Regions from separate parts of the Actinocorallia aurea genome, predicted to be linked through region 1. Evidence: riboswitches for the same ligand, from Rfam matches in the RefSeq annotation. Region 1 holds a riboswitch; the other holds the start of a gene.
What was found. A riboswitch is a leader RNA that binds a small molecule or an ion and turns the genes downstream of it on or off. The one in region 1 is predicted to bind cyclic di-AMP.
Positions count from the first base shown of each region.

Region 2: linked by a shared signal. The riboswitch ahead of ACYVOM_RS04045 (C40 family peptidase) and the one ahead of ACYVOM_RS34815 (C40 family peptidase) in region 1 are both predicted to bind cyclic di-AMP.

Region 1 is NZ_BAAGPQ010000032.1:6,166-21,142, forward strand. Features, by position in the region: gene ACYVOM_RS34780 (SRPBCC family protein) at 1-305, opposite strand, end outside; gene ACYVOM_RS34785 (metallophosphoesterase family protein) at 338-1,111, opposite strand; gene ACYVOM_RS34790 (AMP-dependent synthetase/ligase) at 1,250-3,031, shown strand; gene ACYVOM_RS34795 (hypothetical protein) at 3,132-3,287, shown strand; gene ACYVOM_RS34800 (glycosyltransferase family 4 protein) at 3,500-4,624, opposite strand; gene ACYVOM_RS34805 (hypothetical protein) at 4,700-5,887, opposite strand; gene ACYVOM_RS34810 (CHAP domain-containing protein) at 5,965-6,777, opposite strand; cyclic di-AMP (ydaO/yuaA leader) riboswitch at 6,789-6,942, opposite strand; gene ACYVOM_RS34815 (C40 family peptidase) at 7,046-7,564, opposite strand; cyclic di-AMP (ydaO/yuaA leader) riboswitch at 7,611-7,812, opposite strand; gene ACYVOM_RS34820 (C40 family peptidase) at 8,270-9,250, opposite strand; gene ACYVOM_RS34825 (NYN domain-containing protein) at 9,447-10,790, opposite strand; gene ACYVOM_RS34830 (DEDD exonuclease domain-containing protein) at 10,814-12,550, shown strand; gene ACYVOM_RS34835 (rhomboid family intramembrane serine protease) at 12,531-13,280, shown strand; gene ACYVOM_RS34840 (Lrp/AsnC family transcriptional regulator) at 13,347-13,628, shown strand; gene qcrB (cytochrome bc1 complex cytochrome b subunit) at 13,713-14,977, opposite strand, start outside.
Region 2 is NZ_BAAGPQ010000002.1:814,676-829,652, forward strand. Features, by position in the region: gene ACYVOM_RS03990 (DUF4282 domain-containing protein) at 1-325, shown strand, start outside; gene ACYVOM_RS03995 (hypothetical protein) at 338-631, opposite strand; gene ACYVOM_RS04000 (glycosyltransferase) at 688-1,788, opposite strand; gene ACYVOM_RS04005 (protein kinase domain-containing protein) at 2,110-3,672, shown strand; gene ACYVOM_RS04010 (coiled-coil domain-containing protein) at 3,715-4,812, shown strand; gene ACYVOM_RS04015 (AAA family ATPase) at 4,802-6,760, shown strand; gene ACYVOM_RS04020 (4Fe-4S single cluster domain-containing protein) at 6,757-7,479, shown strand; gene ACYVOM_RS04025 (FHA domain-containing protein) at 7,467-8,900, shown strand; gene ACYVOM_RS04030 (hypothetical protein) at 9,037-10,047, shown strand; gene ACYVOM_RS04035 (Uma2 family endonuclease) at 10,110-10,787, opposite strand; gene typA (translational GTPase TypA) at 10,929-12,779, opposite strand; cyclic di-AMP (ydaO/yuaA leader) riboswitch at 12,973-13,115, shown strand; gene ACYVOM_RS04045 (C40 family peptidase) at 13,120-14,025, shown strand; gene ACYVOM_RS04050 ((deoxy)nucleoside triphosphate pyrophosphohydrolase) at 14,035-14,448, opposite strand; gene ACYVOM_RS04055 (SEC-C domain-containing protein) at 14,474-14,977, opposite strand, start outside.

The sequences.
Region 1 (14,977 bases):
TCGCGGCCGTCGGCCAGGGCGTACCTGCCGCTCAGGCCCGAGACCACGGCGCCGGCCTCGGAGAGGTCCCAGCGCAGCTCGTCCTCGCCGCTCCAGTGGCAGCGGACGCTGTAGGTGTCCTTGATCGGGCCGGACGCCAGCGTCATCCGGACGACCTCCGGCCTGCCCTGCTCGTCGGAGCTGACGACCTCGGCCGCGGAGATGCCGTCGGCCCACTGCGGGTAGGCGGCGTAGTCGGCGATCACCCCCATGATCTGCGACTTGGCGGCGTTGATCGTGATGCTGGAACTGGTCCGGTCGGCCATCGCGTCCCCTTCGTCATGGTCCTAGGCGGAGATTACTCCTCCAGGCTGAGCACGTAAGGCTCTCCGCTCGCCCGGAAGTGCCCGACGTTGACGCACTCGGTCCTGCCGATCCGGGTGCGCGTCGCCAAGGGCTGGTGCACATGGCCGAACAGCACGTACCGGGGCTGCGTCTCGCGGACCGCGTCGAGCAGCGCGTCGCTGCCGCGCTCGAACCGCCGGGCGACGGTGTCGTAGAGCAGTTCGGGGACCGCGGGCGGGATGTGGCTGCACAGCACGTCCACCGCGCCGACCGCGGCGACCTTGGCCGCGAACTCCTCGTCGGTGATCTCGTTCGGGGTGTGGTAGCGGGTGCGCAGGCCCCCGCCGACGAACCCGAAGGTCAGCCCGCCGATCTTGGTGGTCTGCCCGTCGAGGACGGTGTGGCCGTCGCGGACGAACTCGGGCCACAGCCCGGGGACGTCGACGTTGCCGTACGTCAGGTAGGACGGCACGGGCATGGCCGCGAACAGCGCGCTGTACTGGCGCCGGACCGCCGCCTCGATGTAGGTGCGCGGATCGCCGTCGAGCGAGGCCCACAGGTCGTCGGCCAGGGCCCGCGACCGCGCGTACTCCCCTACCGCTCGCAGCGCCAGGTACTCCTTGGCGGCCACCTCGCCGAACAGCTCCCCGAACAGGCCCTGGGCCGGATCGGCATAGTCGACGAACAGGATCAGGTCGCCCAGGCAGACCACCGCGTCGGCCCCGTCTCCGGCGCGGGCCAGCGCGTCTGCCCTGCCGTGGACGTCGCTCACCACGTGGATCCGCATGTCCTCCAACATAACGTCGCGCTGCGGTCAAGGAACGAGCACGCCGCGATATCCTCGAATCCGGGGCTACCCGCCGGTAGCCGATTCACGGTACGTTCCTGCGAGCCCCTGCCCGCGAAGACGCGAAGGACCAGTTCAGTGCGTGAATACACCGCCCCCGCCCTGGTGGAGGTGCCCGCCTCGGCCACGACGACGGACACCGTCTTCGAGCGTGCCGCCCGCGACCCGCGCAAGATCGCGTTCAGGCGGCCCGACGGCAAGGGCGGCTGGCGCCCTGTCTCGATCGGCGAGTTCCGCGACCAGGTCGTCGCGGTCGCCAAGGGCCTGGTGGCCCTCGGCGTCCAGCCGGGCGACCGGATCGGCCTGCTCTCGCGCAACCGGTACGAGTGGACCGTCATCGACTACGCGATCTGGACGGCGGGCGCCGTGACGGTGCCGATCTACGAGACCTCCTCGGTCGAGCAGATCACCTGGATCCTCTCGGACTCCGGCGCGTTCGGCGTCTTCACCGAGAACACCGCGCACAAGGCCTCCGTCAAGGAGGCCGGGGGCGAGCGCGTGTGGGTGATCGAGGACGGCGGCCTGGACGAGCTGGCCGAGGCCGGCGCCGAGGTGTCCGACGAGCTCCTCGAAGAGCGCCGCACCTCGCGCCGGCTCTCCGACCTCGCCACCCTGATCTACACCTCGGGCACGACCGGCCGCCCCAAGGGCTGCGAGCTGACCCACGGCAACTTCGTGGAGCTGTGCCGCAACGCCAAGCTGGGCGAGCTCGACGAGATCCTCGGCCACGCCGGAGGCTCGACCCTCCTGTTCATCCCGCTGGCGCATGTCTTCGCCCGGATGATCCAGGTCCTGGTGATCGAGTCCGGTGTCGTGCTCGGCCACAGCCCCGACATCAAGCACCTCCTGGACGACCTCGGCTCCTTCAAGCCGAGCTTCCTGCTCGCCGTCCCGCGCGTGTTCGAGAAGGTCTACAACGGCGCCGAGCAGAAGGCGATCGCCGGCGGCAAGGGCAAGATCTTCGCCAAGGCCGCCGAGACCTCCATCGCCTACAGCAAGGCGCTGGACGCCCCGGGCGGCCCCGGCTTCGGCCTCAAGGTCAAGCACACGGTCTTCGACAAGCTCGTCTACGGCAAGCTCCGCGAGGCGGTCGGCGGCAACGTCACCCACGCGGTGTCGGGCGGCGCGGCCCTCGGCGAGCGGCTCGGCCATTTCTTCCGCGGCGTCGGGATCACCATCCTGGAGGGCTACGGCCTCACCGAGACCACCGCGCCCCTGTCGGTGAACACCCCGCGCCACCTCAAGATCGGCTCGGTCGGGCGGCCCGTGCCCGGCACGTCGATCCGGATCGGCGAGGACGGCGAGGTGCTCGCCCGAGGCATCGGCGTCCTGGCCGGCTACTGGAACAACGAGCAGGCCACCAAGGACGCGATCGAGGACGGCTGGTTCCACACCGGCGACCTCGGCGCGCTCGACTCCGACGGCTTCCTGTCGATCACCGGGCGCAAGAAGGAGATCCTGGTGACCGCGGGCGGCAAGAACGTCGCCCCGGCCCCGCTGGAGGACCGCGTCCGGGCGCACCCGCTGGTCAGCCAGTGCCTGGTGGTCGGCGAGGGCCAGCGGTTCGTCGCGGCCCTGGTGACCCTCGACCCCGAGGCGGTCGAGCCGTGGCAGGCCGCCAACGGACTGGCCGGCAAGTCGATCGCGGAGCTGGCCGAGGAGCCCAAGGTCATCGCGGAGATCGCCAAGGCGGTCGAGTCGGCGAACCTCTCGGTCTCGCACGCCGAGCAGATCAAGAAGTTCAAGATCCTCGACGAGGACTTCACGGTGGAGAACGACTACCTGACCCCGTCGCTCAAGGTGAAGCGCCACCTGGTCGTCAGCGCCTTCGCCCCGGTGATCGAGGAGATCTACCGGTAGATCTACCTTTCACCGGTTCCGTCCTGGTTCAACCCCCTAAATACTGATTGTCAACCGATGGATGGTTTCTGTGACCGTCCGTAGAGGGGGTTGACCAGCGATGGCCCGGCTATCACGCAATGAGATCGAAGAGGGCACCCAGAACGACCGCCGCCGCTCCGCCCGCAACAAGGCCCGCCAACAAGCCCAGGCCAAGACCGGAAGGCACGGCACGGCCAAGAAGTCCCTCCCGTTGCGCCGCGGCCAGGGGCGTTGATATTGGCGCCGCCTTCGGCGTCGCGGTGATCGGGCGCTTGAGATCCCTGGGCTGCCGGCCTCCGGGCCTGTTCGTGGGTGTTTCGATCGTGGGTGGCCGCGCCTGGCGGCGCTCCCGGGAACCGTTCGGGGGCGCCGCCTTTGGGCGGGCGTGGAAACTGCTTTTTTGGTGGGTTTTAGCTGGCTTCTGGCGGGTGTGAACTGGTCTTTTGGTCAGGTGTCCAGGATGGCGCTGAATCTTTCGGACTGGCGGGACCAGGTCCATTCGCGCTCTACCCAGGTGCGGCCTCGCTGGCCCATGGCGCGGGCCTTTTCGGGGTCGGACAGGAGGGTCGCGACCGCGTCGGCGACCGCGCCGGGGGAACGGCCGGGGGCCACTAGGCCGGTCTCGCCCTTCAGGACTGCGTCGGGAGCGCCGCCGGAGTCGCCGGCCACGACGGGGAGGCCTGTCGCGGAGGCCTCCAGGTAGACGATGCCGAGGCCCTCGACGTCGAGGCCGCCGCGGCGGGTGCGGCACGGCATCGCGAAGACGTCGCCCGCGTCGTAGTGGGCGGGCAGCTCCCGCCACGGCACCGCGCCGGTGAACACCACCGAGTCGCGCACCCCCGCCTCGTCGACCAGGCGCTCCAGCTCGGCCCGGTGGGGACCGCCGCCGACGAGCAGCAGGGCCGCGTCCGGCACCCGGGCGCGGACCGCGGGCCAGACCCGGATGAGGGTGTCCTGGCCCTTGCGGGGCACCAGCCGCGACACGCACACCGCCACCGGGCGGCCGTCGAGCCCGTGCCGCTTGCGCACGTCCGCGCCGCCCGCCCCGGCCCGGAAGACCGTCTCGTCGACGCCCGGGGCCAGCCGCGTCAGCCGGGCGGCGGCCTGCGGCGACAGGGCCTCGGACATGCGGGACCGGGTGTAGTCGCCGAGGTAGGTGAGCACGTCGAGGCCGTCGCCGATCCTGCGCAGCAGGCTCCGCGCGGCGGGCAGCTGCGCCCACGCGGCCTCGTGGCCGTGCGTGATCCCGACGGCCCGGCCTATCCCCGTCCGGCGCAGCGCGGGCGCGAGGAGGCCGAGCGGAGCGGCGGCCCCGAACACCACCGAGTCGCAGCCCTCGGCGCGCGCGATGTCGCGGGCACGCCGCAGCACCGACGGCTCCGGCAGCATCAGCGACGTGGGGTGGCGCACGATCGGGAACGGCTGCGCCGCGTCGAACGCGCGGTCGCCCTTCCACCGGGGGGCGTAGACCACCACCGAGCCCTCGGGCCTGCGCAGCGCGAGCTGGTGGACGAACTGCTGGATACCGCCCGCCCGGGGCGGGAAGTCGTTGGTCACTATGAGACTCTTCATCGCAGCCCCCACAATGCCAGCAACCCCGCGATGCCGCGGAACCGCCCGTACCGCCCGGCGGCGGGTCCGGCACGGTCAGCCGAGGCGGGCCGTCAGGTAGTCGCGCCAGGCGGGGACGATGTCGGCGGTGCCGAGCACGTCGCGCAGGGCCTCCTTCTCCGGGCGGTCCCGGGCGGCGCGGTAGAGGGCGACGAGCTTGGCCTGCCCGTAGGTCTCGGCGATCATGCGGCAGGCTAGCCAGGACTCCTGGTATGCCTGGCTGAGCCGGGGCGAGGAGCCGCCGAAGGCGTCCTTGCCGGGGAGCGCGCTGGGCAGGTCTCCGGCTTCCACCTCGCGTGCCAGCTCCACGGCCGCCTCCCGGTCCGTGGCCCCGGCGCCCAGGTATCCGACGTAGTCCGCGAACCCCTCGACCAGCCACAGCGGCGTGGTGGTGTCGGAGGCGGCGTCGGCCGCGATGTGGGTGAGCTCGTGGGTGAGGACGACCCTGCGGCCCAGCGCGCTGAGGCGGGGCCAGGCTTCGGGCGAGACCAGGATGCGGGCCGGCGGCGTGCTGCCGTCGGCGTTCGGCGGGGCCGCGGCCAGCGCGGCGATCTCGGCGAGGTCGCGGTCGCCGGCGAGGACGCGGGCGTGCTCGCCGTCGACCGGCACCAGCGCGATCGCCCTGCGCGCCCAGCCCTTCCCGACGACCGCGGTGACCGCGGGGGCGGCCCGGTCGAGCCCGGCCGCCACCTGGTCGAGCGGCCCCTCCCCCACCACGAGGCAGGACTCGCCCTGAACGGCCCGGACCCGCCCGCGCGACCAGATCTGCGGATCGTCGGCGTGCCCGTCGCCGCCGTCCCCGGTGATCCCGGACGGGCCCACCCGCAGGTAGGCGGTGCGCACCGCCTGGGCGGTGTCGAAGCCCTGGTAGGAGTGGGAGGTCCGGAGCGTCGCGAGGCTCCCGTCGAAGGACTCCAGGTCCTCCCGCCAGACGGCCAGGGGCAGCCCGGCGAGCACGTCGAACAGCTCCTCCTGACGGGCGAGGAACCCCGGTTCGGCAGGATCCACGGTGGCCAGGAACGCCGCCTTGTCCTTGGCCGGGACCGCCGCGGCACGGGCTGCGAGCAGGGACTTCACCGCCTCGGGCGCCGGGCCCGTCGCGGCGGGGGCGGGGGTCTGCGCGGCGCGGCAGCCCGCGAGCAGCCCCGCGCCCGCCAGCGCCCCCGCGCGCAGCACCGCGCGGCGGCTGCGGACATGGGAAGGCCCCGGGGCGTCGGACTCCATGGGCAGCGATCCTATGACCGCGCCCGGATTCCGAGGCTCCGGGGCCTTCGCGCTGATCGGCGTCAGTGGCCGGTCCGTCAGCTCTTGTAGTCCGGGTAGCCGTAGCCGACGATCTGGTCGGCGGAGCGGACCTTCTGCTGGACCTCGTTGCCGGTGTTGCCCTCGACGGTGTGGATGGTGCCGTCGTCGTCGACGTGGTCGACGATGCCGACGTGCTGGATGTCGTCGAGGCCCTTCTCACCGCTCCAGTTGAAGAAGACGATGGCGCCCGCCTTCGGGGTGGTGCCCCAGCGGCCTTCCTCCTTGAACCACTTCGCGTGCGCGACGGTCCAGGCGTCCTGTCCGACGGTGTCCTCCATGCCGGTCTGCTCGGCGACCCAGGAGACGAACATGTTGCACCATTCGGCGTCCAGGTAGCCGGCGCGGCTGCCGCCGTCGCGCTCGACGGTCTCGGCGGCGCGGTCGGTCTTGGAGTACCACTCGCTGAACTTGGTCTCGCCGCTGGAGTCCTCGGCCTGGCCCACCTGGGACTTGGCCTCGGCGACGAACTCCTCGGCGGTGACGCCCGCGATGGCCTGCTTCTCCTCGGTGTCGCGCTTGGCCTCGTCGGAGGAGGCGTCGGCGGAGGCGTCCTCGGAAGCGGTGCTGGAGTGGGCCTTGGTCTTGCCGTCCAGCTTGACCTGGATGGCCGACAGGCCGCCCTTGTTGACGGCGCCGAGGCCGGCGAGGTTCAGCGCGGACGCGGTGATCTCGGCGTTGGTCTTGGTGTTCTCTTCCACGGTGTTGGCGTGGGCCGCGGCACCGAAGGTGCCACCGAGGAGGCTTGCGGCGATGACGCCACCGGCGAGCTTGAGGGTCAGGGCAGTCTGCTTGGCGTGACGACCGGACATAGCTTTGCTTCAACTCCTGTTTCCATGCCGCCTACCGGGTTAGCTGACGGATTCGGGCCTGGAATAGCCCTACGGTGGCGAGCCACCGATTCACCCCGTGCCGATCGCTGATCGGCGAGTGGGTCCCCGGCTCCGCGCTGGGCGCGGACTCGGCGGGAGGACGGCCCCCATGACTTCTGGGGGCCAATCCCGCGTGCATTGACTGAATGAGGTGCGCGGCGGAGATCCCGGAGGGTCTTGCGGGAACCTCCGCCGTGGGTCCGCACGCCTAGTAGGGGCGCACGGCTCCGTTGAAGTTCTTCTTGCGGTAGCTGTCGAGCAGTACCTGACGGACGTGGTCACCGGTGCGGGGAGAGTGGATCATCCACACCTTGTTGCCGGACACCTTGGAGATGATGCCGACGTGGCTGCGGCCTCCGTAGAAGAAGACGAGGTCTCCCGGGTAGAGGTCCTTCCACTTGATCTTCCGCTTGAAGTGCGCGTAGATCGACGTGGTCGTCCTCGGTAGCTTCACGCCCGCCTTGCGGTAGACGTAGCCCACGAGACCGGAGCAGTCGAAGGAGTTCGGGCCCGCCGCGCCGTAGACGTACGGCTTGCCCTTCTTCCTCTTCGCCCAGGCCAGGGCCTTCTGCGCGGTCTTCTTGCGCTCGGACCAGGCCTTCTTTTTCTTCTTGGTGGCCTTCTGCGTCGTGGCCGTCGTTTCGGCCGCGGCGGCCTGCGCGGGAACCGCTATGAGGGCTCCCGGGACGAGGACCGAGGTGGCGAGCAGGCCGGAGGCCAGCCGCACACGCCGGTTCGAGGGCAGGCGAGTGCCAAGGGTGCGAGACAGGGGAATCTCCTTCTTCCTGACGCCTACCGGGTTAGCTGTCGGGTGCGGGCGGAAGTGGAGAAGTGCCCTACGGCCTGCCGCTTGATGGAGCGGCCCGGCCGATTAACCCCGCCGCGGGCATGGCTCGAACCCTTTGGGGGTGGTTCGGGGTGCCTGCGGGTTGGGTCCCCGGCTCCGCGCGTACGCGGACTCGGCGTTAGCCGTCGCGGTCTCCGGGCGTGATGGGGCCCGGGAGGGCGGATTGGGATACCGCCGCACGACCGCGCGACTGCGGGTTGGGTTGTCGGTGACGCCGACGCCCTTCAAAAGGGCTCAGATCGCTCTGTCCTACGCTTCACTGCGCGGCGCGGGTGTCGTCCTAGACACCGGCTCTCGGATCAGGCTGGTCGGCGGGTGTACCACGGGTGGCCGCTGGGTGAGGCCACCGGTCGGCAACGTTCGGATAACGCCGCCTTCAACTCGAAGGTACCAAAGAAACAGCGAAAGGCAAATGGCCCGCAAAGATGACCACGCCCAGGTATGCCCTGGTGAAGCGGGCTTTTGCCCGAGGGTGACACAGGTCTCACCGGACCGGTGAGCCTTCCGGGACCCGAGAAACAGGCCATATCGGGCGTTTCCGGGGTGTTGCCGTGGTGTTGCGCGGGGCCGCCTGGACGGCTCGGGCTACGGCCGGCCGCCGCCGACGAAGCGGTCGTAGTAGTAGCCGGAGGTAATGGAGACGATCTCCACGTTCTTGCCCGTGCGGGGCGCGTGGATCATCTTGCCGCCGCCGACGTACATGCCGACGTGGCCGAGGCCGCTGAAGAAGATCAGGTCGCCCGGCTGGAGGTTCTCGCGGGAGACCCGCTTGCTCGCGGTGTAGTTGTACTGCGAGGCGGCGGTGCGGGGGATCGCCACTCCGGCGGCGGCCCACGACTTGGAGGTCAGACCGGAGCAGTCGTAGCCCGTGGGGCCGGTGCCGCCGTAGATGTAGGGCTTGCCGAGCTGGGCGTAGGCGTAGTCCAGGGCGGTGCGGGCGGGGCCGCTGGCGGGGCCGGTGTAGGTGCCGCCGACGGGGCCGCTCGTGGTGGTGTCGCCGCCGAGGCTCTCGACGAGGTCCTGCTGCTTCTTGATGGCCTTGTCGATCACCGCCTTCTGGTCCTTGATGTCCTTGACCTTGGCGTTGACCTTGTCGAAGGCGTCCTGGGCGTTGCCCTTCTCGCGCTCCATCCGCTGCGTGGAGGCGAGGAAGTCCTTGATCTTGTCGCCGCGCTGGTTGCTCACGTGGGAGAAGATCGACACCTGGTCGAGGACGTCCTGGGGGTCGCCGGAGGACAGCAGCGAGGAGATGTCGCTGATGTCGCCGGTCTTGTAGGCGTCGGCGGCCATCGCCACGATGCCCTCGCGCGCCGAGTCGAAGGCCTTCTTCTCGCGGGAGGCGGCCTTCTTGGCGGAGGTGAGCTTGCGCTGGGCGATCTTGAGGTCGCCTTCCAGGCCGTTGTACTTGTCGACGAGCTTCTCGACCTGCTCGTTGAGCTTGTCCAGCTTCTTCTGGGCCTCGGCCTTGCTCGGCTCGGCCTGGGCGGCGCCGGGGACACTCCAGACGAGGGCTGCGGCCAGGCACGCGACGGCCAGGCTGCGGAACTTCGGAGTGTCTACAGCCACAGCGGAAACGCCCCTTCTTGCACTGGTTTGTCAGCGCTTGACCCTAGTGCCGAAGGGGCCCCCTCACAACCGGAACGCCGCTATTTCACGCTTTTCTCACGCTTGACGGGTTTAGCGGGACAGCGCCCACGTCAAGGCAGCTCAGTGCCCGGAATCGGCGGTCGGAACCCGCCCTGAAACTCCCGGAGGCAGGCGGTCAGAAGCGCCCGAGCCGCTTGAGCAGCAGACCCGACGTCGCCGCCCGGCCGCCCGCGCGCCGCGCCGACGCCGCGACCTCCTGGTCGGACGAAACCACGACGAACACCCGGCCCGGCGGCTCGGCCTGGACGAGTTCGGCGATCAGCTCGTCGGCGATCTGGCCGGGCCTGCTGAACAGCACCCGGACCCCGCGCGGCGCCTGCACCGCGACATGCCCCTCGACCTGGGCGCCGTCGAACACCGCGGTGATCTCCGCGTGCGTCTGGGAGTACAGCCCGCCGAGGCCGCTGATCAGCCGGGCGCGCTGATCGGCCAGCGGCAGCTCGCCGTATCCCGTCTTGGTGACGTTGTAGCCGTCGACGATCAGATGGGCCCGCGGCGCCATCAGCAGCTCCTGGAAGAGCTGCGCGTCGCTCTCGGCGAGGGACCTGCCATGCGGGGTCCCCGCCTCCGCCGCGCCCGCTACGAGGTCGGCGGGCCGGGAGATCACCGACGGGAGGTTCAGCTCGCGCCGCACGCCCTGCGCGGCGTCGACCAGCGTGTCCAACAGCAGCCGCAGCCTGACGTCCTCGATGCTGCGCCCTTCGCGCGCGGCCTTGCGGTGGGACTCCAGGGCCGCCTCCGACGACGCCAGCTTCGTCTTCAGCGCCTTCAGCTCCCGCTCCAGCGCGCCGAGCGCGGCCGCGGACTCCTCCCGGTCGGCCCTCCGCGCGGCGTCCAGCTCCGCCGTGCGCTCGATCGCCTCGCGGGCGGTCCTGCGCTCCTCGCCGAGCTTGCGGCGAAGATCGGCCACCTCGGCCCTGGCGGTCTTCAGCTCGGCCCTCAGCCCGCCCGTCTCGGCCGCGTGGGCCGCCCGGGCCTCCTCCAGCCGGTCCCGCATCGTCTCCGCCTCCTGGACGGCCTGGGACTCGCGGGCGTCCTCGGCGGCGCGGACCAGCTCGGCCCTGGCCGCCTCGACGTGCGCCGGCCACCCTCCCGGGCGGAGCAGGTAGGCCGCGGCGGCGACCCGGACGGCGTCGGCACCTTCGGGGCGCTCCCCCCGCTCCAGGGCCTCGGCCAGCTCCGGCTCGGACTCCCGGAGGCGATCGCCCACCCGGGCGCGGAACGCCGCGTCGGCGTCGAGCTGCTTGGCGATGACCGAGCCGCCCTCGCGGGCTCTGGCCTTCGGCCGGAACTTCACGATCCGCCGGAGCGGCACCGGGACGTCCTCGGCGGGCAGCGCGGCCAGCACTTCGGCGGCGGCGTCCACCACGCGGCGGCGCACCGCCTCGGGCAGCGGCCCGCTGAGGCTCTCGTCCGAAGTGATGGTCCCGCTCCTTTCGGTCTGTGCAGATTTTGTCACACGCGGCCCCTACGGTGCCGACCATGCAAGGCGTTCAAGGCACACTCGACGACCTCGGCACCCCACTGGCCGAGGTCACCTTCACCGTCGTCGACCTGGAGACCACCGGAGGCTCCGCCGACGAGTGCGGCATCACCGAGATCGGCGCGGTCAAGGTCAAGGGCGGGCAGGTCGTCGGGGAGCTGGGCACCCTCGTTGACTGCGGGCTGCCCATTCCGCCCTTCATCTCCGTGCTCACCGGGATCACCCAGCAGATGGTCGTCGGCGCCCCCCGGGTGCCCGAAGTCCTCGCCTCCTTCCTGGAGTTCGCCCGCGGCACCGTCCTGGTCGCCCACAACGCGCCCTTCGACGTGGGCTTCCTCAAGGCCGCCTGCGCCCGTCACGGGTACGCCTGGCCCGCCTTCCCCGTCCTGGACACCGCCGATCTGGCCCGCCGCGTCCTCACCCGCGACGAGGTGCCGAACCGCAAGCTCGGCACCCTCGCCCGCTTCTTCCGGGCCGCCACCACCCCCAACCACCGCGCGCTGGCCGACGCCCGCGCCACCGTCGACGTCCTGCACGGGCTGCTGGAGCGGCTCGGCGCCTTCGGCGTCGCCAGCCTGGAGGAGGCCAAGGCCTTCGCCAAGGCGCCCACCAAGGAGCAGCAGGCGAAGCGGCACCTCGCCGACGGCGTCCCGTCCGGGCCCGGCGTCTACCTCTTCGAGGACGCCTCCGGGGAGATCCTCTACATCGGCAAGAGCGGCGACCTGCGCACCCGCGTCCGGTCGTACTTCACCGCGAGCGAGACCCGCGGGCGCGTCCGGGAGATGGTCGGGATCGCCGAGCGGGTGCGCACCATCGCCTGCCCCACCGCGCTGGAGGCCGAGGTCAGGGAGCTGCGCCTGATCGCCGAGCACAAGCCGCGCTACAACCGCCGCTCGAAGTTCCCCGAGCGGGCCGTCTGGCTGAAGCTCACCGACGAGGCCTTCCCACGGCTGTCCGTCGTCCGCGAGTGCCGGGCGGACGAGGCCGCCTACCTCGGGCCCTTCCCGTCCGCCGGGTCGGCCGAGGAGGCGAAGACCGCCCTGCACGAGACGGCGCCGCTGCGCCAGTGCAACCAGCCGCTGACCGAGCGCCGGATCGCCGCGGGCAAGACGCACACCTGCGCGCTCGCCGATCTCGGCCGCTGCGGCTCCCCCTGCGACGGCCGCGAGAGCCCCGAGGCCTACGCGGGGCACGTCGCGCTGGCCCGCGGCGCGATGACGGGCGCCGCCGGCCCCGTCGTCCGGGCCGCCCGCGGCAGGATCGACAGACTGGCGGGCGAGCTGCGCTACGAGGAGGCAGGCGCCTGGCGGGACCGGCTCGCGGCCTTCCTGCGGGCCGCCTGGCGGGCGCAGCGGTTCGCCTCCCTCGCGGCGTGCCCGGAGCTGGTCGCGGCGCGCCCGGAGCCGTCGGGCGGTTGGGAGCTCGCGGTCGTCCGTCTGGGACGGCTGGCCGCCACCGGCGCCATCCCGCCCGGAGCACCCCGCTACCGGCCCTACGTCGACGCGTGCGTGGCGACCGCGGAGACCGTCCTGCAAGGCCCTCAGCGCTTCGCTGCGGCCCCCGAGGAGATGGAGTGCGTCCTGCGCTGGCTGGAGTCCCCGGGGGTCCGGCTGGTCGAGGTGACGGGGGTGTGGGCCTGCCCGGTCGGCGGCGCGGAAGGACTGCGGGCGTGGATCGACGGTGCCTACGGGGACCCGAAGCCCTACGCTGGCCGACGTGGCGATTCCCCTGTATGACAACCAGCCCACCAGGCGGGTCCCGCTCGTCACCTATGCCCTGATCGCGGCGAACTTCGTGGTCTTCCTGCTGACGCCGATGGCGGTCTTCGGCAACGACAACGCCGACGCGCTGTCCCTGAGCTGCGCGCAGTCGGTGTTCATCCACGAGTTCGGGGCCATCCCGCGGGAGCTGACCTCGGACGAGGCGATCCCGCTGCCGGCCGAGGTGATCCACGAATGCGGCGCGCGGTCCTACGCCAAGATCCCTCTGCTGTCGGCCTTCAGCTCGATGTTCCTGCACAGCGGCTGGCTGCACCTGCTCGGCAACATGATCTACCTGTTCGTCTTCGGCCAGGCCACCGAGGACAGGCTCGGCAGGATCCGCTTCCTGCTCTTCTACCTGGCCTGCGGCCTCGCCGCCGTCTACGGGTACGCGATCACCCAGCCCGGCTCGGAGACCCCCCTCATCGGGGCATCCGGGGCCATCGCCGGGGTCCTCGGCTCCCACCTGGTGATCCACCCGCGCTCGCGCACGATCGCGCTGGTCAGCGGCTTCCTGCCGTTCCGGCTCCCCGCCTGGGTCCTGCTCGGCCAGTTCTTCGTGCTCCAGTGGCTCAGCCTCGGCGCCGCCGACGACGTGGCCTACGTCGCGCACATCTACGGCTTCGCCGCCGGAGCCCTGCTGGGCCTCCTCGCCCGCCGCCCCGGCGTCATCGCCAGAGGCGCCGCACTGGCGTCCCGCCGCTAGCCCGTGATCTCCTCTCCTCCGTTCCCCTCGTAACCTGGGAGGAACCGGACTAAAGGAGGAGGCCCCTTGATTACCGCCATCGTGCTCATCCAGACGGAAGTGGACCAGATCAACGAGGTCGCCGAGGCCATCGTGAAACTCGACGGGGTCAGCGAGGTGTACTCGATCACCGGCGACCACGACCTGCTGGCCATGGTCCGCGTGCGCCACCACGACGAACTGGCCGAGGTCATCCCCGGCCGCCTCAACAAGATCCCGGGCGTCGTCCACACCGACACCCACATCGCCTTCCGCACCTACTCCCGCCACGACCTGGAGTCCGTCTTCTCCCTCGGTCTGCCGGACTGAACTCGACCTGCCAGGCCCAGCGAAAAGGGCCCGCCACCCCCTGCGGGGTGGCGGGCCCTTTTTTCGGCTGTGTGGCAACCGGGTCTAGTGAGTCAGCTCCTTGTGCTGCTCGTCATGACCGTGGGAGTGCGGGTCGCCGTCGCCCTCGACGGGGACGGAGTCGCCGTTGTACCACATGGCCAGGCGGGTCCTGAGGTGGCCGATCGGGCCCTTGGTGCCCTTGGCGGGGACGCCGTTGGCGTCGACCGCGGGCAGCGGGGCCTTCGGCTCCTCCTTGGACAGCATCTTGGCCTTCTCGGAGTTCGCGGGCTCCTTGTGCAGCTCGGAGAACTCGCCGTCCGGGCTCATCACGATGGTGCCGGACTCGTAGCCGTGCGCCATCGTCGCGGCGTCGCTGCGCTGGAGGCCCAGGCAGAGGCGCTTGGTGATGATGAACGCGAGGACCGGGCCGATGAAGACGAAGAACCGGAAGAACCAGGTCGTCGCGTACAGCGACAGGTGGAACTTCTCGGCCAGCACGTCGTTGGCGCCGGCCAGCCACAGGATGCCGTAGAACGCGACCATCGCGACACCGAGGCCGGTGCGGGTGGGGGCGTTGCGCGGGCGGTCGTTGACGTGGTGGTACCGGTGGTCGCCGGTCACCCAGCGCTCCAGCCACGGCCAGATGCCCGCTCCGGTGAACACGATGCCGAGCGGCACCAGCGCCGGGATGAGCACGTTGAGGCTCAGCGTGTGGCCCCAGGCGGTGATCTCCCAGTTCGGCATGAGCCGCAGCGAACCTTCCAGCAGACCCATGTAGAAGTCGGGCTGCGAGGCGGCCGAGATGGCCGACGGGTCGTACGGGCCGAACAGCCAGATCGGGTTGATCTGGGCGAACGTGCCGAGCAGGGCGATGATGCCGAAGGTGTACAGGAAGTACGCGCCGGCCTTGGCCATGAAGACCGGGTAGAACGGGTAGCCCGTCACCTTGGTCTCGGTGCCGCCGGTGCCCGGCATCTGGGTGTGCTTCTGGTGCCACATGATCATCATGTGCGCCGTCACCAGGGCGAGGATGATGCCCGGGATCAGCAGGATGTGCAGGGTGAACATGCGCGGGATGATGTCCACGCCGGGGAACTCCCCGCCGAACAGGAACATGTACCCGTACGTGCCGACGATCGGGATCGCCTCGAGCACACCCTGGGTGATGCGCAGACCCGTGCCGGACAGCAGGTCGTCCGGCAGCGAGTAGCCGAAGAGGCCTTCGAGCATGCCCAGCGTGAACAGGCCGAGGCCGATCAGCCAGTTGATCTCACGCGGCTTGCGGTACGCGCCGGTGAAGAACACGCGGAGCATGTGCACCATGAGGG
Region 2 (14,977 bases), on a different contig from region 1:
CAGGCGCAAGGGCTTCTTCGGCTCACTGCTGGACACCAAGTTCGACGCCATGGTCACCCCGATGCTCATCCGGGGCTTCTACCTGCTGTCCCTCGCGGTGATCACCCTGTTCAGCATCATGCTGTTCCTGTTCATCTGGGGACTCGGCGGAAACGACCCCTATGGGGACTCTCCCGCCTGGCCGTTCATCACCGCGATCATCGTCACTCCGGTCTTCTGGACGTTCCAGGTGGTCTGCGTCCGGATCGCGCTGGAGTTCGTCATCAACCAGTTCAAGATCACCGAAGAGCTGCAGAAGATCCGGCGGAACACCGGAGGGCAGTGAGGCGGCCCGGCGCTAGCCGCGCCGGGACAGCCGCTTCCTGCGGGCCTTGGCACGCAGGCCGGTGCCGCCGCAGGTCGCGCAGTCGTGGTCGTAGCTGACCAGCTTGCGGATCTTGATCACGCCGACGCCCCAGCAGTCGGGGCACAGGCCGAGGTCGGCCAGGTGCCCGCCGAACGCGGCCCGCCCGCCGAGGAAGCCGCAACCGGGCGCCGTGCAGCGGATCAGCTCCAAGGTCGCGTCGTAGTTCGGCCGGTGCGGACTGCCGCTCGCACTGTGCCCGTGATGGGCGGTGCCCTCGTCACTCATAGATCGGGCATCCTATGGGCACCGGCCGCGTTCGGTCGACTTCGTTGCGTTTCTTCTCACCTTCGAGCAAGAGGTTCCTCACCTGGGTGCAGGACCGATTCATAGAGGGTCTCGGTCCGGGCGGCGACCTCGTCGGGGCCGGGGCCGAGCTCGGGCAGCGGCACGCCGGGCGAGTACAGGAGACCGTTGATGGTCTCGGCGAGGACGGCGGGCTCCCCCGGCGGGACGGTCCAGCGATCGAACAGCTCGGGGAGCGCCCCCACGGTCGTGGCGACGACCGGCCGGTGGGTGGCCAGCGCGAGATGCGCGACCCCCGTGCGCACGGCCCTGCGGTAGGGCAGCACGACCGCGTCGGCGACCGCGAACCACGCGGCGACCTCGTCGTGCGGGACATGGCCCACGAACGCCACGCGCTCGTCCAGCCGCTCGCGCGTGACGAGGCGGCGCAGCCGGCGCAGGTACCTGCGGTCGCGCACCTCCGCGACGCGGGCCAGCCCCTCGCGCCGCCGCACGCCCCCGGCGACGGCCAGGCGCGCGTCGGCGCCGAGCAGGGAGACGGCCCGGACCAGGTCCTCCAGGCCCTTGTCGGGGTGGATGAAGCCGAAAGCGAGCAGCACGGGGTCGGCGCCGAACCCGTGCTTGCCGCGCAGCGCCTCGGCCGAGACGCCCGACCTGGCCGGCGGCACGCAGAGGTTCGGCACGACGGAGACCGGCACGGCGAGGCCGAGCGCGCCGAGCTGTCGCGCGGCGTCGCGCGAGTGCACGACGAGGCCGGTGCAGCGCGCGGTCACCCGCCGGTAGAGCGCCCGGCCGGCCCAGCGCAGCAGGCCGAGGTCGCGGCCGACGCCGTGCAGCGTCATGAGGACCGGGACGCGCTGGGCGGCGAGCGCGTCGAGCAGCCGCAGCAGCGCGCGGACGCGCCCGCCGTAGGCGCCCGCGGTGAACTGGACGTGGACGAGGTCGGGCCGGAAGCCGGTGAGGACGTCCTGCCCGAGGACCCCCACGACCTCCGCGGCCTGCTCCTCGCCGCGCGGCTCGCGCGCGGCGAGCACCGCGGTGCGGTGGCCCAGCCTGGCGACGGCGCGGGAGAGCACCCGCGTGTACTCGGCGATCTCGTCATGCGGCGCCCCGTAGGGACTGACGTAGAGCACCCTCATGCGCGTGGTCCGCGCAGACGGCGTGACATCGAGACCACCCCCGGCCGAAGAAGACCAAAGCCCGGATCGCAGCGTCGTCCACCACGTCACACGTCCCGAGCGCCCAGACCAACCCTAAACGGGTTGCCAATAGCGCACTTGGCATTCCAGACAATCGACGCACTTATCACCGAGCGACGAGGCATGCCGGATCCGTGAGCGCCCCGACCGGGCGTCGCCGGGGACGTCTCCGCTCCGCGGGCCGCCGACGACGCTCCAGGGCGCCGAAAAGCCCGTGACGGCAAGGCTCCGCGCGCGACCCGGCGCGATAGGCTCGGCGGCGTGGAGGACCCCCAGTGGACGCGACGGGATCCGGGAGTCACGAGCCGCGACGGGGCGCCGGGCCACGGCCGGTCGGGCACCGGCGGCACGGCTCCGCTGGTGCGGTTGCCGGGTGCGCTCGCCGAGCGGTTCGCGGTGGAGGACGAGCTGCCCGTCCAGGGGGCCGAGTCCGATCTGCTGCTGGTCCGTGAGGGCGCAGGGCGCTACGTCGTGAAGATCTACCGGCGCGGCTACCGTGCCGATCCGGCGGTCTGGGAGCAGCTCCCGCGGCTGCGCTCGCCCCATGTCGTGCGGGTCCTGGAGACCGGACATGCCGACGGACGCGACTACGAGATCATGGAGTACCTGCCGGAGGGGAACCTGCGGACGCTCGCGCGGGCCCGCCCGGTCGATCCCGCGGTCGTCGCCGGCCAGCTCGCCGAGGGGCTGCGCGTCCTGCACGAGGCGGGCATCGTGCACCGCGACCTGAAGCCGGAGAACGTGCTCGTGCGCGGCTCCGAACTCGTCATCACCGACTTCGGGCTGAGCCGTGTGCTGGAGCAGAGCGTCGTGTTCGCCTCCTCCTCGCGCACCCTCGCCTACGCCGCGCCCGAGTCGCTGTCGGGGCAGGTGTCCCCGGCCCGCGACTGGTGGTCGCTCGGCATGATCGTGCGCGAGATCGCCACGGGGCGGGCGCCGTTCGACGGGATGAGCGAGACCGTCGTCGTGGACCACCTGGCGACCCGACCGATCGAGAACGGCGACATCGGCGACCCGCGCCTGCGGCTGCTGTGCCGCGGCCTGCTCACCCGCGATCCGCGACGCCGCTGGGGCCATGTCGAGGTGGCCGCCTGGCTGCGCGGCGACGCTCCCGCGGTCCACGACGAACAGGCGCCGCCCCCGCCGCCGACGGCGACGCCCGCACCAGTACCTGCGCAGACCCGCGTCGCCCCTCCCCTGCCCGGCCGCCAAGAGGCCGAGGACTCTTACCGCGCCGAAGGGCGGCGCGCCCTCTGGGAACAGAAGGAGCAGGCGCGCAAGGCCGGCGCGGGGCGGGCAAGGCTCCGTGCCTTCTTGTGGACGCTCCCGGTGCTCGCCCTATGGCTCGGCGCATGTCTCCTGGCGGGCCTGTTCGACTCGGACGGCAGCACGGGCGGAGCCAACGTCCCCGTGGGGCTGCTGCTGTGCGGGGCGGTCGCGACCTGGGCCGTCTCGCTGGCCGTAGAGCTCGCGGTCGCCTCCCGGCAGGGCGGCGATTACCTGGTGAACGGACCCTGGGCGACGGCCTCCCGGCTCTCCGCGTTCGCCGGGCGGGGGCTGTCGAAGACGTCGCAGGGCATGTCGGCGATGTCGGCGCGCGCGCGGCAGGGCGGCCCGAGAGGCTGCGGCTACGTCCTCGCGGCCGTGCTCATCCCGGTGGTGGCGGTCTTCGCGCTGCTCCTCACGAGCCTCGGATTCGCCTGGGTGTTCCTGGCGCTGGCCATGGCGGTCTCCCCCGTGGTGCACATCATCACCGGGGGGATCCGGACATACCGGTGGCGGGAGGCGAACTCCGCCCGTCGCGCGGAAGTCATAGGAGACTGACCGGGGGCCCGCGCGGGTCCGTCCCAGGAAGAGGTTCGGTACATGAGCAGTGGCGTGGAGGCCGAGATCGCGCTGGACGCGGCGGTCATCGCGAGCCTCGGCGCGAACCGGCTCCTCGGCGCGGGCGCCGGGGCCGCGGCGCACGGCGCGGCGGTCTTCGCGGCGCTCGCCGAGCGGAAGGCGGGCGCGCGTGCCGAGGCGCTCGCCGAACTGGAACGGTACGAGCGGGCGCTGCGCGAGGCGGTCGACCGCAACGCGCGGATCCGCGCCCTGCGCGACATGGTGCGCGCCGCGGCGCGCGCGCACGCCGAGCAGGTGTCCTTGCCCGTGCCCGAGGAACTCGACCTGAGCGGCGTCCCTTACGACGAGGTCGTCACCTGGTGCGCGGCGGTCGACACCGCGCTGGACGAGGCGGAGGCCGCCCTTTCCGCGAAGCTCGCCGAGCTCGTCACCGCGGAGGTCACCGCGGGGGCGAGCGCGCCGCGCGACCGGGCCGCGGATCTGGCACGGGTGCTCACGAGGCTGCTTCCGGACGCGTCCGACGCCGATCGCGCACGGGTCAGGGAGGCCGCCGAGCGCGTCGCGGGGGCGTCCTCCGACGGCGAGGCCGAAGGACTGCTCAGCGAGGTGAGGCTGCGCGTCCAGCAGGCGAACGAGCACACCCGCGAAGAGCGCGCGCGCTTGAGGCTGTGGGCTGAGGAGCAGGAGCGCCTCGCGCAGGCCGAGGCCGAGCGCCGCTACGTCCTGGAGAGCGTCACCCGGGCGTTCGAAGACCTCGGCTACCAGGTCGACACCGGCTTCGAGACCCGGACCGCGGTGGACGGGAATCTCGTCCTCACTCGCGGCGAGTGGCCCGACCAGGCCGTCAGGATGCGTCTGGAGGACGGCACCCTGCGCGCGAAGATGCTGCGCACCCGGCCTCTGGAGAGCGAGGACGACCGCAGGCGCGACGCGGAACGCGAGCGGCAGTGGTGCGCGGAGTTCGAGGCCGCCCAGGCGAGGCTCGCGGCCGAAGGCCTGGGCATGGCCGTGACCTGGCGCCTGGAGCCCGGCGCGGAGGAGCTTCCCGTGACGGAGGAGTCGGGGCAGCAGGCCCGACGCAAGCAGCACAAGCCGAAGGAACGCCGACTTGAGTACTGAGCAGCCGACGCTGGGCGGACGCCTCATGGGCTGGCCGCCGTTCATCCGCGAACTCGACGCCACGCTGTCGGTGCACTCGCAGTACGTGCTGGCGGGCAACCTCTACGACAGTTTCCTCTTCCCCAACGGCGGCGGCGAGATAGCCCTGCTGCCGCTGCGGGAGCTGCTGTGGGAGGCGCTCCAGCCGAGCGGCATCTCCTGCCTGATCATCTACGACCCCGTCGACGGCCTGCGCCTCCACCCGGACGACGAGGACGCGGCCGCCGCCGCGAAGAGGCTCCTCGGCAAGTGGGACCCCAAGCCGTCGCTCGAAGGGCTCACGAAGCACCTGGCGGCCCTGGCCCGCCCCGACGAGCAGGTGCGCGCCGCTTTCGTCATCGAGGGCGCCTCGCGGATCGCGGCCTCGGCCACCGACCTCCAGCCCGCCGAGCGCGACTTCTTCCGGTTCTGCGAGAAGCTCGCGCGCACCGCGCGCCCGGTGCGGGTGCCCGGCATCCGGCCCAAGCCGTTCTACAACCCGATCATCTGGCTGGCCGAGCGGCCCGGCGACCTCCCCGCTTGGCTGGTCGGCGGCAACGACGCGGTCCGCGAGATCTCGCTGCCCCGCCCGCACCTGGGCGACCGGCAGCAGACCGCCCGCCTTCTGGCCCGCGCCTTCGCCGCCGACCCTTCGACGGACCGGGCCGCGGCCGACGCGTGCGACGCGTTCGCCGAGCAGGCCGACGGGCTCACCCTCCAGTCGATGATCGAGATCACCCGGCTGGCCAAGGAGCAGAACGTCGACCTGTACGGGCTGCCCGACGCGGTCCGCACCTACAAGCTCGGCGTCCTGGACAACCCCTGGTCCCGCGGCCACCTGCGCAAACGCGTCCTGGACGGGGAGCGGAAGGTCCCCGAACGGGTCCTGGGGCAGCCTCAGGCCGTCACCAAGACCCTCGACATCCTCAAGCGGGCGGTCCTCGGGCTGTCCGGCGCGCAGGCCACCAAGTCGGGCTCACGCCCGCGCGGGGTGCTCTTCTTCGCCGGACCGACCGGCACCGGCAAGACCGAGCTGGCCAAGGCCATCACCTCGCTGGTGTTCGGCGACGACTCGGCCTACCTGCGGTTCGACATGTCGGAGTTCTCCGCCGAGCAGGCCGGCGACCGGCTGATCGGCTCGCCCCCCGGCTACGTCGGGCACGAGGCGGGCGGCGAGCTGACCAACGCCGTCCGGGAGGACCCCTTCCGGGTGATCCTCTTCGACGAGATCGAGAAGGCCCATCCGCGGATCCTCGACAAGTTCCTGCAGATCCTCGAGGACGGGCGGCTCACCGACGGACGCGGCCACACCGTCCACTTCTCGGAGTCGATCCTCATCTTCACCTCCAACCTGGGCTCCTCCAAGGTGATCCCGGGGCTCGGGTACGCCGAGATCGAGCACCGGATCAAGGCGGCGATCTCCGACCACTTCACGTCGGTCCTGAACCGGCCGGAACTGCTGAACCGGCTCGGCGACAACGTCATCGTCTTCAACTTCATCGCCGCCGAGGCCGCCTCCAAGATCTTCGACCTCCAGTTGGAGAACATCTGCCGGCGCGTCACCGACGAGCACCGGGTCTCCCTCGCCGTGAAGTCCGAGGTGCTCGGCACGCTGCGCGGGTGGTGCACCGCCGAGCTGGACAAGGGCGGCCGCGGCATCGGCATGGCCCTGGAGGCGCACTTCGTCAACCCGCTCGCGCGCGCCCTGTTCGAGCGCGAGCTCACCCCGGGCGAGCGCATCACCGTGACCGGGATCAGGCGGGCGGGCAGCATCGTCGAACTCGACATCGAGTCCGCCTCCTCCGACACGCCCGACTCCGACCTGCCCGACGCCGACACGCCCGGGGCCGACACGCCCGGGGCCGACACGCCCGGGGCGCACGCACCCGGCACGGACGAGCCGCTCGGCTCGCGGGGCGCGGCCGAGTGAGCGGCGAAGGGGCGGGCGGCCAGGAATCCGGCGTCCGTCGACCCGGCGGCGGGGCCGGGGGCGACGGCGACGTCCCGATCAGGCTCGCCAAGGTGCACCACCCGGTGACCGCGCTCGGCCCCGGCACCCGGGCGGGGATCTGGTTCCAGGGCTGCACCCTCGCTTGCCCGGGCTGCCTGTCCACCGACACGTGGCCCGCCGACGACGGCAGGGTGGTTCCGGTCTCCGCCGTGCTCGACTGGCTGGCCGGGCTGCCGCCCGTCGACGGCGTCACGATCTCCGGCGGGGAGCCGTTCCAGCAGCCGGGAGCGCTCGCGGCGCTGCTGCGCGAGATCCACGTGTGGCGTGGGTCACGAGAGTTCGACATCCTCCTTTATTCCGGATATGTAAGCTCACGGTTGTCCCGCGACCCGGAGTCGCGGAACATCCTGGACCTGTGCGACGCTGTGGTCGCAGGGCCATACGTGGAACGGCTCGACGACGGCTCCCCACTGCGGGGGTCGGCGAACCAGACGCTCGTCCCGCTGACTGCCCTCGGCAGGAAACGGTACGAACACGAGGGACACGACGGGCGGCGCATGCAGGTGTGCGTCGAGGACGGTGCGGAAGGACGGCGGGTGTACTACATCGGCATCCCGCGCCGAGGCGACATGGATCGTCTGAGCGCGGTGCTGGACGGGGCCGGGGTACGAGCCGGGGAGGCGTCATGGAGACTCTGACCTGCGAGGTCTGCCAGACCCCGCACAACCCGGGCGATCTGATCTGCCTGACGTGCGGGAACAACCTCACCCGCGGGCGGCGCCGCCGTCCGCAGCAGCCCGCCGACTCCTACGGGCAGCCGCAACCGGGCTACGGGCAGCCCCAGGGCGGGCAGGACCCCTACGCGCAGCCCCAGCCGGGCTACGGCCAGCCGCAAGGCGGCCAGGATCCTTATGCACAGCCCCAGCAGGGCTACGGGCAGCCCCAGCAGGGCGGCTACGGCAACCAGGACCCCTACGCGCAGCCCCAGCAGCAGCCAGGCGGCTACGGGCAGCCGCAGGGCGGGCAGGACCCTTACGCGCAGCCTCAGCCGGGCTACGGGCAGCAGCCCGGCGGACAGGACCCCTACGGAGCACCCCAGCCGGGCTACGGGCAGCCGCCGGCCGGGCAGGACCCCTACGCGCAGCCCCCGCAGCAGGGCGCGCAGGACCCTTACGGCCAGCCCCAGCCGCAGGGCGGCCAGGATCCGTACGGCCAGCCCCAGCCGCAAGGCGGGCAGGACCCTTACGCACAGCCGCAGCAGCAGGGCGGCTACGGGCAGCAGCAGCCGCAGCCGGGCTACGCCCAGGGCGGGCAGGACCCTTACGCGCAGCCCCAGCCGGGCTACGGGCAGCAGCCCGGCGGACAGGACCCCTACGGAGCACCCCAGCCGGGCTACGGGCAGCCGCCGGCCGGGCAGGACCCCTACGCGCAGCCCCAACAGGGCTACGGACAGCAGCAGCCGGGGGGATACGGCCAGCCGCAAGGCGGCCAGGATCCTTACGGGCAGCCGCAACCGGGCTACGGCCAGCCGCCGGCGGGGCAGGACCCCTACGGAGCGCCCCAGCCTGGCTACGGCCAGCCGCAGCCAGGCGGATACGGCCAGCCGCAGGACCCGTACGGCCAGCGGCGCGGCCCCTTGGACCCGCCGCCCGCCAGGGACGGCACCCTCGTCCCGCCGGAGCACCGGCAGCAGGGCGTTCCCGGCGGCGACAGCACCGCGGCCATGTGCCCGCACTGCGAGAGCGTGCTGGTCAACCCGGCCGCGACCCAGTGCAACGTCTGCCTGAAGCCGCTGCGGCCGGGCGGAGGCGGCCCGACCCTGCGGCTCGCCTTCCCGACGGGCGAGTTGAAGGTCACCATGGGCCAGCAGCTCATCCTCGGCCGCGACGCGGGCCAGTCCCCCGCCGCGTCCACCTTCACCCAGTACGACAACGTCTCGCGCAAGCACGCCACGGTCTGGCTCGACCCGTCCGGCGTCGCCAAGGTGCGGGACGAGCGCTCCACCAACGGCACGTTCGTCAACGGCGAACGGCTGTCCCCGGGCGTCGAGGCGTTCCTCCAGGACGGCGACTCGCTGCGCCTGGCCGCGGACGTCACCGGCACCGTGCACCTGGCCTGACGCGAAGGAGGCGGGCCGGCCGCGGCCGGCCCGCCCTCCCGCAAAGATCGCGGACCCATAACCGGTTGTTCGTATCCATCAAAACGTCACACGCCTTTTGTACGATCACGCCATCGTGAGCGGAGGCGATTTCCCAGTGCGTCGCAGCATCCTCACAGCCCTGGCCGTCATGGTCGCGGTGCTGTCCCCCATCCAGGCCTCGGCCCGTGCCGAGGACCCCCCTTTGACGTCGGCCAAGGTCACCCTCACCGCCGACGCCAGGACCGTCGCCAAGGGCACCCCGGTGACCCTCAGCGGCACGGTCCAGGGCAAGGCCCTCGACGGCGCGTTCCTGCCCCTGGCCGATCGCGAGGTGACCATCGAGGACGGCGGCGACGAGCAGCTCACCGCCACCACGGACGCCAAGGGCGCCTTCAGCAAGGTCGTCACCCCACAGGCGACCACCGGCTGGGCGGCGTCCGTCACGGTCGACGGCGAGAAGTACAACAGCAACCTGGTGGTCGTGAAGGTCCTGGCCAAGGCGCTGCTGTTCGACTTCGAGATCACGCACGACGCGCGCCGGCAGGTCACCGCCTCAGCCCGCTTCAAGCTCCCCTCGGGCCCTGCCGCGGACGACGGGAACGCGGTCCAACTGCAGTTCTCCGCCGACGGCAAGGAGACCTGGCGCACCGTGCGGACACTGCGTCCCGACCATGAGGACCGCGTGTCCGCGTCCTTCCGGCAGGAGACGCCGGGCTGGTGGCGGATCTACTTCCCCGGCACCAAGGAGTACGCCCCGGCCTCCACCAGGGTCATCAAGGCCTGGCGGTGGTCGACCTCCGTCACCGGGCTCAAGGCGTCCCCGCGCAAGCTCAAGGTCGGCAAGAAGATCACCATGACGGGCACGCTCCGGCGCTTCACCGCGAAGAGCAGGAAGAAGGCGGTCCCCTTCGCCGGCCAGAAGGTCGCCGTCATCTTCAAGTGCCGCAAGGGCGACACCTGGTACACCGCGGTCACCGGCAAGACGTCCAAGAAGGGCACCTTCACCCTGAAGCCCAAGACCTGGTGCGACGCCAACTACCAGGTCGTCTTCGACGGCTCCGGCGACACCTTCCGCGCCTACTCCAAGTCCATCAAGATCGACACCACCGGCAAGCCCCTGCTGTAGCGCCCGCGCACGAAAGCCCGCTCCGAGGTCGCGGAGCGGGCTCACGGCCTGTCTTCCCGGCCTCAGTCCCGAGGCAGGTCTCCCGCCGTCCACGGCAACCACTCGTCCGTGGGCAGGGTGACGCCGAAGTGCTCGGGGAGCGTCACCGGCTTGCCGAAGTCCCAGGACTCCTCTTCGAGGTAGGCCCCGGTGGACGAGTCCGGCACCGAGTAGAGCATGGTCCTGGCCACGTTCGGGTCCCGGTCAACGACCAGGTAGTAGGGCACCTCGGCGCGGGCGTAGCCCGCCCACTTCGACCGCTGCGCGGCACCCGCACGCACCCTGCGGTCCCGCGCCGCGTTGGAGGGCGAGGTCACCTCGACCGCCATCTCGATCTGGTCGGCCACCAGAAGCCGCACACCCGAGTGCAGCGCCTCGTCGTAAACCTGCGCGTCCATGACGACGAGGTCCAGGATGTACCCTTCGCCGACTCCGACGAGGTCCACCCCTCCTCCGGACTGCCACTTCCAGGGCAATTCGCCGTCGACCCCCCGGGCTACGCTGAAGAAGTGGGCGATGGTACCCACGATGTGGTTGTGCCCGAACCCCGGTGCACGCGACAAGACGATCTCCCCACCGATGATCTCGACTCGGAAGTCCTCGGGAAGGTGGAGGTAGTTCTCCAACTCCCCTCCGACCCAGAGGCTGTACGGGGTGTCGGGCAGCACGAGGGGGTGTTCTTTGAGAACTACTTTCGTCACTTTCTGCGCCTTTCCCTGCACGGTCAGCTCCGGTCTCAGCGTAGGGAACGTCCACCACCAGGGTAGGCGGAATCATGCAGAAGGACCCGGCCTTTTCGCAGGTCAGACCGGGTCCTTCAGGGGTGATTCGGGTGTTTCGCGTCAGGCGCGCTTGGCGCGGGCGGCGGTGCGCTCGCGCTCCTTGGTGTCGAGGATGACCTTGCGGAGCCGGACGGCGGTCGGGGTGATCTCGACGCACTCGTCGTCCCGGATGAACTCCAGGGCGGCTTCCATGGAGAGCTTCTTCGGCGGGACGAGGCGGTCGAACTCCTCGGCCGTGGAAGACCGGATGTTGGTCTTCTGCTTCTCCTTGGTGATGTTGATGCTCATGTCGTCGGCGCGCGAGTTCTCGCCGACGATCATGCCTTCGTAGACCTCCTGGGTGGGGTCGACGAACAGGGTGCCGCGCTCCTGGATGTTGAACATCGAGTAGGTGGTCGCGACGCCCGCGCGGTCGGAGACCAGCGAGCCGGTCGGGCGGGTGCGCAGCTCGCCGAACCAGGGCTCGTACTTCTCGAAGACCTGGTGGGCGATGCCGGTGCCGCGGGTGTCGGTGAGGAACTCGGTGCGGAACCCGATGAGGCCGCGCGCGGGCACCAGGAACTCCATCCGGATCCAGCCGGTGCCGTGGTTGGTCATGTGCTCCATGCGGCCCTTGCGGACGGCCAGGAGCTGCGTGACGGCGCCGAGGTACTCCTCGGGGATGTCGACGGTGAGGCGCTCGACGGGCTCGTGCAGCTTGCCGTCGATCTGCTTGGTGACGACGCGGGGCTTGCCGAGGGTCAGCTCGTAGCCTTCGCGGCGCATGGTCTCGACCAGAATGGCCAGCGCCAGCTCGCCGCGGCCCTGGACCTCCCAGGCGTCGGGGCGCTCGGTCGGCAGGACGCGCAGGGACACGTTGCCGACGAGCTCGCGGTCGAGGCGGTCCTTGACGAGGCGGGCGGTGACCTTGGTGCCCTTCTCGCGGCCCGCCAGCGGGCCGGTGTTGGTGCCGAGCAGCATGGAGATCGCGGGCTCGTCGACGGTGATGAGGGGCAGCGCGCGCGGGTCCTCGGGGTCGGCGAGGGTCTCGCCGATCATGATCTCCTGGATGCCGGCGATCGCGATGATGTCGCCGGGGCCGGCCGACTCGGCGGGCTTGCGCTCCAGCGCCTCGGTCATCATCAGCTCGGAGATCTTGACCCGCTCGACGGTGCCGTCGCCCTTGCACCAGGCGACCTGCTGGCCCTTCTTGATGGTGCCGTTATAGACGCGGCACAGGGCGATGCGGCCGAGGTAGCTGGACGCGTCCAGGTTGGTGACCTGCGCCTGGAAGGGGGCGTCGGGGTCGTAGGACGGAGCCGGGATGGTCTCGCGGATGACGTCGAACAGCGGCTCGAGGTCCTCGTTCTCCGGCATCTCGCCGTTGCCCGGCTTGGTCAGGCTGGCGCGGCCGGCGCGGCCGGAGGCGTAGACGATCGGGAAGTCGATCTGCTCCTCGGTGGCCTCGAGGTCCATGAACAGCTCGTAGACCTCGTCGATGACCTCGGCGATCCGGGCGTCGGGCCGGTCGACCTTGTTGATGACGAGGATCACCGGCATCTTGGCGGCCAGCGCCTTGCGCAGCACGAACCGGGTCTGCGGCAGCGGGCCCTCGGAGGCGTCCACGAGCAGCACGACGCCGTCGACCATGGACAGGCCGCGCTCGACCTCGCCGCCGAAGTCGGCGTGGCCGGGGGTGTCGATGATGTTCAGCAGAAGGTCACCGTGGCGCACCGCGGTGTTCTTCGCCAGGATCGTGATGCCCTTCTCGCGCTCGAGGTCATTGGAGTCCATGACCCGGTCGTCGACGGACTGGTTGTCGCGGAAGGCGCCGGACTGCCAGAGCATGGCGTCGACCAGCGTGGTCTTTCCGTGGTCGACGTGGGCGACGATGGCGACGTTGCGCAGGTCGTCACGGGTGGCGATGGGCATGAAGGCACGCTCGGTTTCGTGTCGGATTCGCCGCGTGGAAGAAGATCGGATGCCTCACGAGCCGGCGGCGGCAGAAAGCTGTACTCCACGATTCTAGTGGGTTCCGGCCGGTGCCTCGCGGGCCGCCCTTCCCGGCCGCGGCCTTGACTGCCGCTTTTAGCGCTATTTGTCACGATTTGACGTCTTTCGTAGGCTTCGGCGCGTGCCGAGTCCCCGCGCCCCGCGGGGAGCCGGGGACCCATGTGTTTCCCCCGGGGTGAATCCGCTCCCCCAGCGGTAGGGCGTCCTCCAGCCCGAACCCGTCAGCTAACCCGGTAGGCCGCCGAGAGGAGAGACCCCCATGAAGGGTGCCCGATTCACCCTGGCCGCCGCGGTGCTCGCCGGTGCCACGGCGCCGCTGCTGCTCGCGCCGGCCGCCCAGGCCGCGCCGACCCCGCAGGGCCCCGGCGCCGACACCCTGCAGAAGCGCCTGGACGGCCTCGAAGGCCACGTCCGGCGGCTCGACAAGGAACTGGCCGCCGAGCAGAAGGCCGTGCTCACCGCCCAGAACGCGGCGTTCGCGGCGGCGGCCGAGGCCGACCTGCGCACTGCCGAGCACCAGGACCTCGCCGACCAGGTCGCGGCGGAGCCGCCGCCCGTCAACCTGCTCCAGGCCGCGTTCCTGCGGATCACCGGCTCGCCCGCCGACGAGCTGAAGGAGCGCAGGGACGCCGCGGCCCGCGTCGCGGCCGACGCCGCCGGGGCCGCCGAGACCGCGCGGGCCCGCCTCCAGCAGACCGTCGACAGGGTCGAGGCGACCCGGGGCGAGCGCGCGACGACGACCGCGCGGATCACCACGGTCAAGGCCGACCTGCGCGACGCCTACACCTACCAGGGCGTCACCGTGTGGGGCGGCGACACCGCCGCCGTCGCCACCCGCGCCGCCCTCGACCAGCTCGGCGACCCGTACGTCTGGGCCGCCGCGGGACCCGACTCCTTCGACTGCTCAGGGCTCGTCATCTGGGCTTACGCGCAGGCAGGGAGGCCCGGACTGCCGCACTTCACCGGCGCACTCTACGACCAGGGCACGAAGATCTCGAAGTCGCAGCTCAGGCCCGGCGACCTCGTGTTCTTCAACCCGAGCCGCAGCCATGTCGGCATCTACATCGGCGCAGGCAAGTTCGTGCAGGCGCCCTCGTCCGGAGATGTAGTGAAGATCACACCCCTGGCCGACCGCAGCGACTTCAACGGAGCCGTGCGGATCTAGGCGGAGGCGTCAGGCGCGATCGGTCTCGCGCAGCAGGAGCGGGCGGACGGCGTCGACCACCGGGAGGTCGCCGGGCAACCAGGCGACGTCGTCCAGCTCGTCCGGCGCCAGCCAGCGGAGCGCCGAGTGCTCCAGCGCCACCGGACGGCCCGCGATCAACCGCGCCGTCCACACCCGCAGCACGCCCGCCGCGCCGATCGGCCAGTCGCCCCCGATCCGCGCGACGAGCTTGACCGTCACCGCGAGTTCCTCGCGGCACTCGCGGACCAGCGCCGCCTCGTCGGACTCGCCGGGATCGACCTTCCCGCCGGGCAGCTCCCAGCCGCCTGCCAGGGATGACGGGGCGGCCCGCTGCGCCGCGAGCAGCCTCCCGTTCTCGATGATCGCCGCCCCGACCACGACCTGGGCGCCTCGCTCAGCCAATCGGATCCTCCTCAGCCGGTCGACCTCAGACGGCGGGCCGCCCGCAGCACTTCTTGTACTTGGCCCCCGACCCGCACCAGCACGCGTCGTTGCGTTCCGGCGGCCACGGGATCAGTTCCCCCTCCGGGGTGAAGATGCGCGCGGAGAGATCGGCCCGCATGCCCCGCTCGATCTCCAGCGTGTCCGTCCCCGGGTGGACGAAGCGGGGCCCCGTGGGCAGCCGCTTGCCCGGCACCGTGTGCTCGGTCTGCGGCAGGTACGCCCCGACGACCGCCTCCAGCTGGGCGTCGGCACCGCCCAGCCGGCGGAAGTGGCCGCGCAGCACCAGCACCAGATCCGGATCCCAGCCCTCGACCACACCGCGGCTGAGGTCCTCGGCCAGCCAGTGGACCGCGGTCGCCCGGTCGCCGAGGTCGTTCGCGAGCACCAGGGTGTTCATCAGCCCTTCGAGCGGCTCCACCTGCCCGCGCAGCTGCACCAGCAGATCCCGCGCCGTCTCGGCGTCGCCGTTCAGCGCGTGCAGGTGCGC